Methanosarcina acetivorans C2A: one gene and its partner. The protein of the gene in region 1 binds, or shares a complex with, the protein of each later gene. Links are inferred from orthologs where the notes say so. Each region holds a gene or a part of one and is shown on either strand. Other genes may lie near its edges.

Region 1 (8,276 bases):
GTTGGTCCTGTCAAATCTTCGGAGAATGAACATTTTTAAAGGTTTTGGCTAACTAGAGTAGTCCTTGAAAAGAAGGACAAAAGGGATCAAAAACGCACTGTTTTCATTTTAGTTTTTTATATCTCGCTGTTTTTTCTCTCCTGATGTTCTATTTTTTTCTTTTTGGGACTGACCACTCTCCTACATCTAGCGGGATCAGATTGACCCGGTAAAACTAGTACATCGATTCCATATATCCTCAATAAACCATGAATAAAAACAAGTGAACACAAATATTTTCAATTCGTGTTTATTCTTGTCCGCTTGTGGTTTTCTCATAGAAAAAACATTGACCAGTGCTGATTTCAAAGTCCAATTCTTCCCATAATTTGGAATCGATGTACTAGTGTCATGCCAATATCCAAGATTGGACAATTCTAAATGTTGTAACCGATTTTATACGAGATTTTATCATTGATACGACACTAGTAACATTGAGTGGTTCAGCTATTTTGCATTTTCTATTAAACTATGTCTATCTAAATACGAGCTCCATTAATTATGCTACGGGAGGAAAGAAATACTTTTTAGGGATTATTTCGGTGTTTGTCGGGATTTTTTTCCTTTTTTCAGCTGATGTGCCTCCGAACCTATGTGCCTCCGAAACCTGAAGGCATTGCTCAGGCAAATGTATCCGGCATTGAAATGAATCAAACCGGATCAAACTCGGGAATTTCTGGTGAAAACTCAACCGCAAATCCTCTGGAAATTATGGCAGCTGGAGTCGTTGAAGTCGGAGGGGAGCTGGAACTTACCATTTATAACAGGGGTTTGCCCTTGTAAATGAAAGACGAGAGGTCGAGCTTGAAAACGGGACCAACTTGGTGGAATATATGGCATTGCTTTCGGGATTATCCCTTCCTCGGTTCTGGTCGAAACTTCAGATGGTGGGGAGGTAACTGTGCTTGAACAGAAATATGAGTATAACCTTGCAAGCAGTTCCAGTTTGCTTGAAAGTTACCTCGGCAGGAAGATTACGGTAACGGGTATAAACGGGAAGGCGTACACAGGCAGTTTGCTCCAGTTCCTCGAGAAAATAGTATAGGGCAGACACTGCCCGGGTGAAAAAATGAAAACCGTTGGTTCGGCTTTCGACCTTGAAGTCACGCGGACAAGGACTGATTTCCAGCGTGTAAGTGATAATGTGGAAAGGGTAAGCCTCAAGATCGAAATTAACAACAGCAAGTCCGAAGCTCAGGATCTGACTGTTGTGTAGCATCTCTACGGAGATTGGGAAATCCTGGAAAGTTAGGATAAGCCTACTTTCGGCAGGTAACTTGATTTTTTCCAAGTATTTTTACTGATAGCGTTTTTGTGGGAAAACACATTTTCTTCCACATTAAACATTACTGCAAAAATGGTTCGTTACTTATATAGGGCGTAAGATTTGAGTCATATGTTAACCAGCTTCAAGTATATTACAAATTTGCAGAATGTTTAAAAAACAATATCAGCAAAAATATTTAATTCATAATGTCGACCTGCCGAATATAAGATAAGTACAGAAGATTGATGCTTTTACAATTGAAATTAGAGTGACAGTTCCTGCAAAAGGCACTATAACAATTACCTATACTGCAGAAAACAGGTTTTAATGGCAGTCAGGTAGGAGAAAATGACATCTAAATGCTGGAGTAAATCTGAAATAAAGTTCGAATTGAAATCGAAGTAAAACCCGAAAGTAAGTAAAAATACAGTGAAAATACGAAGAGAAATATTTGAAGAACCACAGAAAGAGAAATTTGCAGAATATCCGGTGGCTGTAGAAGTTCTCACAGGGGCAGCCGCCGGCAAAATTCTCTAAAGTGTTAAAGTAAATATTCAGAAATAAAGAAGTGAAAAGGAATTTGCAAGACCTGGTACAGAGTTTTTCTGTAACCTGGCATTTTTTGCATTTATCCTTCGAGCACGATCTCGATGTTTATATCTTTTGGGACCTGGATTCTCATGAGCTGGCGGAGGGCTCTTTCATCGGCTGCGATGTCGATGAGCCTCTTGTGTACGCGCATTTCCCAGTGGTCCCAGGTTGCAGTCCCATCACCGCTCGGACTCTTCCTTGTAGGAACGACCAGCTTCTTTGTGGGCAGCGGAACAGGCCCTGAAATGTTTACTCCTGTCCTTTCCGCAATTGACTTTACCTGGTTGCAGACCCCGTCCAGATCCTTGGGACTGATGCCTGACAATCTGATTCTAGCTTTTTGCATAACCTTTTTTCTCCTTAAAAAATGAAAAAAGGAGAGTGTTATTTCTGCTTAACACTCATGCACATGCCTGCGGCAATTGTCATACCCATATCGCGGATAGCGAACCTGCCGAGCTGTGGAATTTCTTTTACGGGCTCGATAACCATCGGTTTTGTCGGTTTGATGGTAACGATTGCTGCATCTCCGGCCTTAATGAAGGTCGGGTGTTCTTCCTTAACCTGCCCGGTCTTCGGGTCCAGCTTCTTGTCTAGAGAGATCAGCTGGCATGCGATCTGGGAGGTGTGGGCGTGGAAAACAGGTGTGTACCCTGCAGTGATTGCGGAGGGGTGCTGGAGAACCACGATCTGTCCTACGAATTCGTCAGCAACCTTTGGCGGGTTGTCAGTATGACCACAGACGTCTCCTCTGCGGACGTCGTTCTTGCCAATACCGCGGACGTTCCACCCGATGTTGTCTCCGGGGTAGGCCTGTGGAATTTCTTCGTGGTGCATTTCAATGGACTTTACTTCACCGCCGGCTCCGCCGGGCATGAAGATTACTTTGTCACCCTTCTTCATTACGCCGGTTTCAACTCTGCCTACAGGGACAGTTCCGATACCGGAGATTGTGTATGCGTCTTCGACAGGGATTCTGAGAGGGAGAGTGGATGGTTTTTCCGGTTCCTTAAGCTCATCAAGTGCCTGCATGATTACGGGACCCTTGTACCAGGGTGTCTTCTCACTGAGCTTGGTGATGTTGTCTCCCATAAATGCAGAGGTAGGAATGAAGGGGATATTGGCTGGCTTGAACCCGATCATCTTAAGGAGGCCGGATACCTGTTCGACAACTTCCTTGTACTTTGCTTCGCTGTATTCGACTGCGTCCATCTTGTTGATTGCGATGATCAGCTGGTTGATACCGAGGGTCCTGGAAAGGAATATATGTTCCTTGGTCTGGGCCATGACACCGTCAGGGGCTGCAACGACGAGGATTGCTGCGTCTGCCTGTGAGGCCCCTGTGATCATGTTCTTGACGAAGTCACGGTGGCCCGGGCAGTCCACGACTGTAAAGTAGTATTTTGGTGTGTCAAATCTCTTATGAGCGATATCAATTGTGATACCTCTTTCACGCTCTTCCTTAAGGGAGTCCATAACCCATGCGAAAGCGAAGGATTCCTTACCCTTCTGCTTTGCTTCTTCCTTATATTTCTCGATAATGTGAGCCGGCACTGCTCCAGCTTCGTACATTAAACGTCCTACAAGGGTTGATTTTCCATGGTCAATGTGACCGATCACTGCTAAATTCATGTGCGGTTTGTCTGCTGCCATTTATAATTCTCCTTTATAAATTATGGATGAGTTTCAATGCTATATCAGATTATAGTATATTAATATTAGGGCAGATCTCATAATGGTCAGACCTTCTCCGGTCTTCTTTCAACCATTACTTACATTTCCCGTTTTGAACATTTATCGGGTCGACGTATTTTGAATTTCCAGAGGCCTGGACTGTTTTCCCCATTATAGGCATACCTTGTTTTAAATCTTTCCCATTGACTAATCTCTCAGAAGATTTCCTGACTTTTCTCCTTCGAATCCGAGGGAGTTTTGTGAGGTATCTGCCTTACAGAGGGGAGAGAAGCGGAAAAATTCCGCTTACATTGAAAGGAAGTCAGAAGCTTTTGGCAGTTCCTTCTTCAGGCCCTTCCTTTCTCTTATCTGGCCAACGATGTCGTTCAGGATGCTTGACGGCACAACGTCAAAGCCTCCGAACTCCGTGCTCCACATGGCACGCCCTTCGGTTGCGGATCTGATCTCTCCGGCAAATCCGAACATCTCGGCCACAGGTACCCTGGCCTCGATAATTGCCAGGTCCCCTTCCGTAGTCATGTTAAGGATAATTCCACGGCGGCCCTGAAGTTCCTTTGTTGCACCACCCATTAAGAGCTGAGGTACCTGGACAAAGACCTTCTGGTAAGGCTCAAGCAGACTGTCTTCTGCCATAAGCATTCCTGCCTGGATTGCCTGCCTTGCTGCAGGAATTATCTGAGCCGGACCTCTGTGGATTGCGTCTTCGTGGAGTTTTGCGTCTACGAGCACGCACTTCACGTTTGCTACAGGTTCTCTGGTAAGCGGACCTGCACGCATGACTTCTTCAAACCCATCGAGCACAAGTTCCATTGTCTCATTGAGGTACTGGATACCTTTGGTCATGTCGATGAAGATATTGGAGTTGAAGATGCCAACAATGCCTTTTGCCTCTTCTTTTTCCATGCCGAGATCTATGAGCTTCTGCCTCCTCTCAAGTTCAGGCAGGTTCATGCTGACTTCCCCTTCCTTGATCGCACTAACAATCTCGGTGTCAAGGGGCTCAGCGTAGATATAGAATCTGTTGTGCCTGTTCGGGGACTTCCCTTCAATGGGTTCGGTTTTCTTCTTAATCGTTTCCCTGTAAACGACAATCGGCTTGCTCGTGGTGATCTCCACGTTCTTGTCCCTTTCTATCCTGTGAGCGATAACTTCGAGGTGAAGTTCTCCCATACCTGCCATCAGGTGTTCCCCGGTTTCCTCGTCCAGGGTAATCTGGAGGGTCGGGTCTTCCTTTGCGACCTGCCTTAGAACCTCAATAAGTTTGGGAAGGTCTTTGGTGTGCTTTGCTTCCACAGCCACAGTCACCACAGGTTCGCTTACGTGCCTGATGCTTTCGAAAGGAGTCATGCCATCAAGAGTGGTTACGGTGGACCCGACGATTGCTTCCTTTAAACCGGTAACTGCGGCAATGTTTCCTGCAGGGATCTTGTCCACTTCAAGCCTTTCCGGACCCATGAAGATCCCGACCTGCTGGACCCTGCTCTTCCTTGCACTTCCTGAGGTGAAAACTTCCATACCGCGGGTAAGAGAACCGCTGAACAGTCTGCCTGTTGCAACTTCTCCTGCGTGGGGATCAACGGAGATGTCCGTTACCATGAATGCAAGGTCTCCCTCTGCATTTGCGTGGGTCATGGCCTTTCCGATTTCGGTGTTTTCATCGCCGTGCCAGATGACCTTTACCCTGCCTTTCTGAGCTTCGATCGGGTTTGGCAGGAAGTGAATAACCATGTCAAGAACAGCTTCGTGCAGAGGGCACTTTTCTGCCAGGGACTTCATGTCACCGGCTTTACAGTAATCGTATACGTCCTTAAATGAAACCCCGGTCTTCTTCATCATAGGCACACTGATTGCCCAGTTGTAAAGAGCTGACCCGAATGCTACGGTTCCGGCTGCTGCATCGACTTTCCAGCCTGCTTTGAACTTCTCCGGGTTCATGTTCTTGATGAGCTTGTTCACGTGGTCGATGACCTTTCCCAGGCGGATCTGCATTTCCTGAGAATCGACCTGTAGCTCATTGATAAGCCTGTCTACCTTGTTAACGAAAAGTACGGGTCTGACATGTTCCCTGAGAGCCTGCCTCAGCACAGTCTCGGTCTGGGGCATTGTGCCTTCTACTGCGTCAACTACTACTACCGCACCGTCTACTGCTCTCATGGCACGGGTAACGTCTCCACCGAAATCAACGTGTCCGGGGGTGTCGATAAGGTTGATCAGGTAGTCTTCATTGTCAAATGTGTGAACCATGGAAACGTTGGAGGAATCAATTGTAATACCTCTTGCCTGTTCCTCTTCATCGGAGTCCATGAAAAGCTGTTTTCCGGCAAGTTCCTTGGAAATCATGCCTGCGCCTGCTAACAGGTTGTCCGATAATGTGGTCTTCCCGTGGTCAATGTGTGCAACAATTCCGATATTTCTGATCCTTTGCGGATCATTCATGAGCGTTGTCACACGCTCGACCATTTTCTTTCTTCGTCCCATGCTAATACCTTTTAAGCAAAATATGAATGGTTATATGTTTATTTTCAAAAGTGGGCAAGCCCGCATAACTTATTAGCGTGCTGCCTTCGCAACTCTTTCCTTTGCATCCTTTCTGTTGATGGAGAAGGATTTGGTATCGCGGTTTGCTGCACCTATAAGTTCGGTTGCCAGACATTCTGCGACAGAGCGCTTGGATTTGAAGGCTGCGGCGTTTGTTCCCATACTGATGTAGCGCAGGGCAGTGTCAACGCGCCTCTGAGGTGCAGTGTCAACTGCTTTTGGTACGGAGATCCCGCCGTACTTAAGCCTGACCACTTCTTCTCTCGGGCCTGCATTGGCAATGGCATCCACAAGAACCTGAATCGGGTTCTGTTTTGTCTTCTTGTTCACAATGTCGAAAGCTTCTTCAACTGCACGGAGAGTTACCTGCTTCTTCCCGGTGTTGGTTTCTGTCCTCATGAGGTTGTTTGCAAGGCGCTCTACAATTGAAATCTCGGATTTGTTGAACTGCTGCCTGGCATGTTTCCCGCTGCTGTGAGGCACAATTACAGGGGTAAGGCTGACATAGCGCTTAATTCCGAGGTCTTTTACCTCTACTTCCGTCGGGTCCCATTTGCCAAAAATTTTGTACAAAAAAATCATCTCCTGGGCTTTTCCATTCTGCCAATGACCAGCTGGTTCAGGGACACGTTGTTTACGGCAATTACCTTGAAACGTACACCGGGAATGTCACCCATAGCACCGCCCATGCGGCCTCCGATCTTTTCCACGGTAACTTCATCGTGTTCATCAATGAAGTTTACTGCACCGTCTCCGGGGCAGAAAGCGGTAACCTGACGTCCGTTTTTAATGAGCTGGACTCTTACGCATTTTCGGATTGCGGAGTTCGGCTGTTTGGCTTCGACTCCCACTTTCTCTAATACAATACCCCTACCCTGCGGTGCACCACCCAGGGGGTCGGCTTTCACGTTCAACCCAAGAACACGCCTGCCGTAGTATGTATCTTTCCAGCGGGCATCTTTCCTGGTTTGTTTGAGAATATTAGCTGCATATTTTCCTTTAGCCATTGTAAATTTCTCCAGTTAAAATTGATCACAGTTTCCTATTGTGGCATTAAATGCCAGAATTGTCCTTCAACGCCGGATTAATGGATCAACGTAAAGTAGGATATTACTGCAGGATCACGTCTTCTATAGTGTGGTGACGACGGGCAAGCATCTTCACTTTCTCTATGTTCTTGCCGTTACGACCGATGGCAAGCCCCTTCTCTTTATTGGGCACCTCTACATAAGCCAATCGCTTGCCATTTTTGGTTGTGAGGTTTACTGAACTTACTGATACCGGTCCGAAGGCATTCTTTATAAAGGTAACAGGATCCTCTGAGTACTCCACAAGCTCAATGGGTTTGTCCAGGGCTTTTTTAACACGGTTTATGTTCTCTCCGTTTTTGCCTATTGCAAGCCCCATATCGCCCTGCTTTACAACATACACGAGCCTTTCTTCTTCCGGAATACAGTCAAGTATTTTGGCCCGGGTCATGTTCTCAAACAATGCGATGTACTGGATGCTTTCTGCAGTAAGTCTTATTTCACCCAAGACGTTGCAACTCCTTTTTATCAAGCTGTAGCTGCCAGGATATCCGATTCTCCTACATCGAGGATTGCCATGGCTGCAATCGTGAAGGGTTTCCCGCATACGGGGCCGAGTTCTACACTTGTACCTTCGTACTCCAGGACCGGAATATCTGTTGCCTGAATTTTCTTTTTAATATCTTCGGGGCAGTTTGATGCCAGGACCACCATCTTTGCAGAGCCGTTTGCTGCTGCATCTATGGTCCGGTTGGCTCCAACTATTACTTTTCCTGTTTTCACAGCCTTGATAAGAGATTTATCAACATTGATCTTCATTTTCATCAACTCTGTCTCAAATTAGCTCGTCTACTCTGTCTCTTTCTCAATAAAGATTCCAAGCTCGGTGAGTATATGGTACTCTAAATACCTGATGCCTTATATCAATTTTCTGGTTATGAGCCTCGCGGACTCAAGTTTCTGCAGCAGGATTCGATGAAATTCATAAAGGTGATGTATACCTGATCCGAACTGCTTTTCTATCAGGGTATATACTTAAATAATTATAGGTTAAAACCCGGAGTTTTTTCCTTCATGCCTTTATTCTTCTTCTGCTTCAAGCTCTTTAGCTTCAACTT
Region 2 (6,686 bases), 660 kb from region 1 along the record:
TCTTCTCTTTTTTCCAAGGTCACCTTTGAACTGATCCTTTGACTGATCTCTGGACCCACGGGACTGGCCCTTAAATTGATCCCTTGAATGACCTTTAAACTGGTCTCTGGACTGGCCGCGGGACTGACCTTTAAACTGATCTCTTGGCTGATCCCTTGGCTGGCCTTTAAACTGTTCCCTGCTTTCTGCAGCTACCGGAACAGATTTTTCAGCAACCGGTTTTCCTTCCCCAGGGCCTGTTAATTTTTTCCTGGTAGTCTTATTTTTTCGGATTCTAATCATGATCCCTCATTTGAATTATCGCTATTAGTTATGTAAATAAGTCATTCTACTGGTTTTCAGTAATCTTTATAGAGTTTTTGGCGGCAACTTAACCCATCGAGAATTCAACTTCAGGAGGCACAGGAGCAATCTCCTTCCTCAATATTTTCCAGTTTAGTTCTTCCCTTACAGCATGGCATACGTTTCAATACATGTAGCTATATTAATTAGGACTTACGCGGTTGAACCGAGTAATCAATGGCATTAAACCTTCACGGTATAAAACAATAACCAAGTTGCAACGCCGAATGTGCTTGATTTTGTACTCAAGTGCGTAAGTCCTATTAATGCAAAGTAACCATATTATTCTACTAGCCATCAAATTATTTAGATAACCTTCCCGAAGTACCTATCTACGCCATAGACCTGTTCCATTGTTATGGATAATTGGTTCCAATCTTATGGAAGAATTTGTTCCATTGTTACGGATAAATTGTCCCATTGTTGCGGAGATATTCTCTGCACTATTGACCCGTTCTCCATTAAGGAGATTTATCAATCCCGCCTTTTAAAGTGAAATCTGAAAATTTAAGGCTGTAAAACATGAGACCCTGAATGACTCCTGAACACAGGTTTTGAACACCAGCCTCATCCATGAACAGCGATCCTGTAAATTTCTACCTCAATAATTTCTCTTTCTTTTTGATGGAAGTCGAAAGTCCTTTTAAGAGGGAATTTCGCAACGTAAGAGTGTGTAATGACCGCAGGCTTAATGAACTTTTGGATAAAAGCAAGGCTTCCACGGTTATGGATGGAATATATTACCTCACTTGTTCTTAATGCTGACGAAAGAAAAGGCCTGTCCCTGCCTTTAACTCTTGCCCCGAAAGGAGGGTTCATGAGTGTGGTTTTTACATGCCCTGAAACTTTCTTAATATCTGAGCAAACGAACTCAACCTCCACTCCGAGCCTTTCGGCGTTTTTTCTGGCAACCTCAAGCGCCTTTGGGTCTGTATCGTACCCTACAACTTTCCTGGCTCCCAAAAGTTTTGCCCCTATTGCAAGAATCCCCGTACCGCAGCCCAGGTCCTGAACCGATTCGTCAAGGTCTCCCTGCATGTAAGCAAAATGGAGGATTTCCGCCGCAAGAGGAGAAGGAGTCTGGTATTGCTCCAGCTCAAGTTCGGGACTGGAAAAACCTTCGACTTCTTCAAGCAGCATCTCGAGTTTTCTCTGTTTCATATCTTTTGAATTCTATTGGTTTCGGATTTGAGAATATTCTCTGATTTCATTTCGTGAGTATTCTCTGTTTCGTTTTAAAAGTCTTCTCTGATTTCATTTTGCGGGTATTCTCTGCTTATACCTGTAAAAGGTTATACAGGCTCCTCGGTAATTTCATCGAGCACAAGCTTTTCCCATTCCCGCTCTCCAAGCACGATCTCAAACTCCTGTGGAGTAAGCATGGGCGAGGGAAAACGCCCCACTTCGTCCACGGCAAGCCGGGGACAGGCAGTGTTTACGAAAGCGTCCACCTTGAACTGAAGCAGCTGGTCTGGGGTTACGAGATCGATAAGAATCAGGTGGGCTTCTTTTCCGTGTTTTTTTGCAATTTCTTTGAGAGAAGAAGCAAGTTCCATCCTCATTTGCCCGTTTTTGCTTGAGACAATGATCCCGAAAACCTGTGCATCCAGAGACTTTGCAATTACCGCACTCCGCTGGCGGAGAATCCTTGAAGGGTCAACTTCCCGGACTTCCCCGGAAAAAGGATCGGCTGCAAGGACACGTTTTTTTGTGGAAAGAGCTACTCCCAGGGGATGGAAATCCCCGCTTCCGATATAAAGGTATTCATCACAGACTTCATCCCTTGCTGCCGAGAAATTGCAGCCGAGCACCTGCCCCGCATAGGCAAGCCTTGAGTCCCCGCGCCCAATGACGCAGGTCTTTCCCCCGGCCTCTAGCACCCTGCACACATCATGGAGCTTATGGACATGCTGGACAGTGGTGATAAGCCCGATTTTTTCCCCTTTAAGCCCCGGGAGAGCCTTCTCGACAACGGGCCGAACATCAACTGAGGAGCGGGTTTCGATAAAGTACACCTTATCCGAAAGCCTGACATCTTCCAGTTCCGCATGCCCGAAGTGGAAAAGAAGCTCAACATGGTCAAGAAGCGTCCTGTCAAGGTCGCACGCCCCGAAACAGGGATCACCCGAGATGAGCACCTCAGCTCCGGTTGCTTCCTCAACAATTTTTGCAAGCTCCGGACCCTTGCGTTTAAGCCCTTCGGGAAACTGAAAACCTACAAGCTTTGCTTTCGTATCCTTTATCACGCTGATTATATAGTCGGGTCTTAAATCGAACGCTTCACTGATCCCCAAAGACATCCTGAATCTCCACGCCCTTCTCGCTCACATCAATTGTGACGAGAATCTTGGGTTCAACTCCCAGTTCCCTTAACTTAAAATAGCCGGCTCCGCGTCCTATAACGGAAATTACATCCGTGATCTCGACACCCATATTCTGCAGCGCCTTTACAAGGGCGAGAAGCGTCCCACCCGTACTTATAACGTCATCCACGATGACTACTCTGTCTCCCTTTTTGAGCCCGTTTATATAGAGGACCCCTTTCGAATAGCCTGTGCTCTGGGAGAGTTCAACTTCCCCTTCAAGGAAGTAAGGCCGCTTCCGGACAATAGTGAGAGGAATTCCGGTTTTCAGGGAGAGGGCATTTGCAACCGGGATGCCCATAGCCTCTATCGTAAGAATGGTGTCAACATCCATATCTGCTATCCTGATGATGTAATTGGCGATCTCTTCTATCAGACGGGGATCGATGGAAGGGACACCGTCAGAAATAGGATGGATGAAATAGTTATATTCCCCTCGCTTGATCACAGGAGAATTAACCAGTGAGTCTTTCAGTCTTTCAAGCATGGTTTTAACCTTTTTTTGGCGGTTTCAATATTCCGGGAAGTAAAAAATCCTGAAATATAATCCTGCTCCCTCAAGTATATGTCCTTCTAAAGCGGATAATGACAAACAAACCCGCTTTCTGGAAAGATAAATCGAATTCAGGAAACACTGAAGTACTTCATATAGCTTTGGTTTTCCAGATGCTATTTTTATTTACACCGGAATGCAGGAAATTTGTAATAGATAGTTAAGTCAGTGTTAATAAATTTAAGGATAATTAAAGGTAAGAGGCTATCAAAAATAAGGATATATGTAAAAATCCATGAAAAAATAAACAAGGTAAGAAAGAAATCAAGGGAAAAAAGAAATCAGGATAAAAACCTCAAAGCTTTCAATCATCAGCACTGGGAATTTTACCCTGTTTTAGACATATTCATCCAGCTCCCTATTTCAGAAGCTCTATGTTTCAGGCGCTCACATCAGTCGAGCAGCCCAAGAACTTCATAGGCATTCGTATCTGCCAGTTTCATCTCGCTCAGGGTATCCGAATCAATGTCGATAACTGCGATTTCCGTAACAAGGCCGTCCCAGTTATCCGGTTCCATAAGCCAGAGGTCTTTCAGGTATTTCGAGACCCATGAAGGATCGGTGTCTTTTGCCCCGCACTGCGCACTTGCAATATCAGAGTTATATCCGAGCACCACTGCTTTCAGAGTTCCGGCATTATTATCTTTGACAACGAAAATTCCGGCAAGGGAGCTGTCAATTGCTTCTATATCTTCGTCAGTCAATTCGGCAACCCAGATTCCTCCTGTTCCGGGAGTGGCATCCCAGCGCTGTAAGAAGACATCGTCCTTACACCACTGAGGGGAGGAAAAGACCGTATAACTTACCCCATCCTCAAGCGGGTAATTCTCTTCCATCCAGTTTGCAAGCACATAGCCGCTTGAAACTCCGGGACAGAAGTGGTTGTGCAGTTCCAGGCACTGCATCAGTTCATAGTCAAGATCTCCGGTGGCCCAGGCGTTGCAGATTGTAAGAATGGCAAATTCACGCCCGTCAAACACTTTAGAGCTCACTTTTTCACTCCAGGCATCTACAGACTTCTTGTTTTTGGAAAGGGTATCAAAGTCTATATTTTCCGTTACCTGATAGCTGATCTCATTCTCATCTTCGTATGAAACCTCGATATAAGTGCAGTCCCCGCTGGATTTGTCAAAGAAAGCAAACCAGAGAGGGGCATTTCTTGCGTTCTGGACTGCAAGCAGGTTCTGTGTGTACTGTAAATCCCTTCCGTAAAACTCCGAATAGAAGTCATTCAGAAAAAAATCGGACTCTGCAGGAGAGCCGATATCCGTCATTATGAAAGTATCTTCAGAGCTAAGGTCTCCAAGACTTTCTTCGGCTGCGGCAAAAACCTGACCCATCAGCTCACTGTCCTCAACTGAAGAATTGCCATTTCCTTCCGGGTTGAGCAGGCCGAGAACAACATAAGGATTGACTCCCGCCAGTTTCATTTCGTTCAGGGTATCCGAATCAATATCAATGACTGCAATTTCGGTAACAAGACCTTCTTCATCCCAGTTACCCCGGTCCATGAGCCAGAGGTCCATAAGATATTTCGAAATCCAGGAAGGATCATCGGCTTGTGCTCCGCACTCCGCATTCACGACATCGAAATCGAACCCGAGCACTACAGCTTTCATTGTTCCGGCGTTCTTGTCCGTAACCACAAAGATCCCGGCAGGAGAGTTCCCTATTTCTTCTATTTCTTCGTCTGTCAGGGCAGAAACCCAGATTCCTCCTTTTCCAGGAGTGGCATCCCAGCGCTTTACGAAAACATCATCTTTACACCAGTTAGGACAGGAAAAAACCGTATAACTTACCCCGTCCTCAAACGGGAAATTCTCTTCCATCCAGTTTGCAAGTATATAGCCGCTTGAAACTCCGGGACAGAAATGATTGTGCAGTTCCAGGCACTGCATCAGTTCATAGTCAAGATCTCCGGTGGCCCAAGCGTTGCAGATTGTAAGAATGGCAAACTCGCGTCCGTCAAACACTTTAGAACTCACTTTTTCACTCCAGGCATCTATGGACTCCTGGTTTTCGGAAAGGGTATCAAAGTCTATATTTTCGGTTACCTGATAGCTGATCTCATTCCCATCTCCGTATGAAACCTCGATAAAAGTGCAGTTCCCGCTGGGTTTGTCAAAGAAAGCAAACCAGAGAGGGGCATTCCTGGCGTTCTGGACTACTAGCAGGTTATCCGTATACAATAACTCCCTATCATAAAACTCCGAATAGAAATCGTCCAGAAAAACATAAGATTCTGCAGGAGAACCAAGATCCGTGATGATAAGGGTATCTTCAAGACCAAGATCTCCGAGGCTTTCTTCGGCTGCGCCAAAAACCTGAGCCATCAACTCAGAATTATCAGCTTCAAATGCCATCCCAGGTATGGAACCCAGGAAGAAAACGAGCATCGTCAGCAAAACAAAATCCGTGATTTTTGTTTTGATTTTTCGATTAGCGATTCCACTTTTTCCAACCATAATTTTTCCTCTACTGCTTATAAATCAGTTCTTTAAACCTGACAAAAAGATAATATTTGTCAGAAAAATAGAGTTTAATAATTAAGATAAAATTTTAAATTCATGTTTTTTAGTGTTACAAAGTGTAGAAAAAGTGATACATAAAACTTTCGAATTTTGTTAACGTCGAAGACTACGTAAGCAGAATAAACGCACATGAAATTTCGGACTACAGACACAAAAAATGAAAGGACTCCGGAACTTTCATGCTAAAAGAAAAGAGAAATATGAAAAACAAGGAAGAAAAAAGAGAAGAGAAAATAGAAAAAAGAAAAAAGGGAAGAAAAAGAAAGGAGAATTTGGAGAAAAAAAATCAAAAAAAGAAAAAAGAAAAAAGGAATTTGAAAAATCAGCATACGGTGTCGAAAAGCCCGACTACGAACTCTGCCAGTTCCCTGCTTTTCTCCGTGGAGGTCATGAGGGTATCTGCACGGGAGGCACGGCAACCAAGCCTCTCAAACGCGAATTCATCTGCCCTGTCCCTCTCATCGAAGACAAAAACGTCAAGGAATTCCTGATAATACTCCGCAACGCCCATGGAAGAGACTTCAAGCCCGCATGCCTGCATAAGCTTCCCGGCAGGGCCGCTGACCGGAGCATTCCCGATTATGGGGCTGACTGCAATTACCTTTTTCCGTTTCAGCAGTTCTCTCATTCCCGGCAGGGAAATTATGGGCCCTATGCTGGTTATGGGATTACTCGGGCCGATGAGGACGTTGTCATCTTTTTCGAAGGCTTCAAGAACCTTTTTAGCAACCGAAGCTTCGGAAACACCCCGGATATCAACTCCAAGTACATCGGGGTCCCCGTGTTTTCCGACCCAGAAGTCCTGGAAATGCATAACCCCTTGAAGAGTCTCGACATAGGTAGAAACCGGGTCATCGGACATGGGCAGAATGTTCGCATCTATCCCGAAGAGGGAGG

Evidence for each region.
Region 2: the proteins of MA_RS06520 (region 1) and dph2 are in contact, whole or in part, in a crystal structure (PDB 6Q2D), measured with the Methanobrevibacter smithii proteins. The link is inferred for Methanosarcina acetivorans C2A from one-to-one orthologs. Residues at the interface, in WP_011954157.1 of Methanobrevibacter smithii: Pro482, Asn483, Lys484, His485, Tyr553, Asp555, Glu556, Glu559, Leu560, Leu591, His592, Glu593, Asp594, Ala595, Val596, His597, Arg598, Gly599, Pro600; in WP_011954460.1 of Methanobrevibacter smithii: Met1, Met3, Tyr4, Pro28, Glu29, Gly30, Leu31, Met33, Phe58, His80, Thr124, Gln126, Ser179, Gly180, Asn181, Phe182, His183, Leu185, Tyr201, Asn202, Phe211, Ile215, Arg291, Asp295, Asp296, Gln298, Met299.

What each region holds. Positions count from the first base shown.
Region 1 is NC_003552.1:1,493,667-1,501,942, forward strand. The notes cover bases 3,475-6,436. They hold MA_RS06520 (elongation factor EF-2), read right to left. Parts: upstream 6,071-6,436; coding sequence 3,878-6,070; downstream 3,475-3,877. Other genes in these bases: tuf (translation elongation factor EF-1 subunit alpha), read right to left, coding at 3,475-3,550; MA_RS06525 (30S ribosomal protein S7), read right to left, coding at 6,143-6,436. Outside these bases: MA_RS06505 (hypothetical protein), read left to right, coding at 616-822; MA_RS26610 (hypothetical protein), read left to right, coding at 941-1,084; MA_RS26615 (hypothetical protein), read left to right, coding at 1,109-1,255; rpsJ (30S ribosomal protein S10), read right to left, coding at 1,935-2,243; more of tuf, read right to left, coding at 2,282-3,474; more of MA_RS06525, read right to left, coding at 6,437-6,712; MA_RS06530 (30S ribosomal protein S12), read right to left, coding at 6,709-7,137; MA_RS06535 (NusA-like transcription termination signal-binding factor), read right to left, coding at 7,241-7,666; MA_RS06540 (50S ribosomal protein L30e), read right to left, coding at 7,687-7,977; rpoA2 (DNA-directed RNA polymerase subunit A''), read right to left, coding at 8,239-8,276. UniProt on the Methanocaldococcus jannaschii protein: Catalyzes the GTP-dependent ribosomal translocation step during translation elongation.
Region 2 is NC_003552.1:832,715-839,400, reverse strand. Bases 639-3,636 are described here. They hold dph2 (diphthamide biosynthesis enzyme Dph2), read right to left. Parts: upstream 2,643-3,636; coding sequence 1,635-2,642; downstream 639-1,634. Other genes in these bases: hpt (hypoxanthine/guanine phosphoribosyltransferase), read right to left, coding at 2,623-3,192; MA_RS03765 (METTL5 family protein), read right to left, coding at 910-1,503. Also shown: MA_RS03770 (exosome complex RNA-binding protein Csl4), read right to left, coding at 1-282; MA_RS03745 (FmdE family protein), read right to left, coding at 3,651-5,723; cofD (2-phospho-L-lactate transferase), read right to left, coding at 6,112-6,686. UniProt on the Methanocaldococcus jannaschii protein: Catalyzes the first step of diphthamide biosynthesis, i.e. the transfer of the 3-amino-3-carboxypropyl group from S-adenosyl-L-methionine (SAM) to the C2 position of the imidazole ring of the target histidine residue in translation elongation factor 2 (EF-2).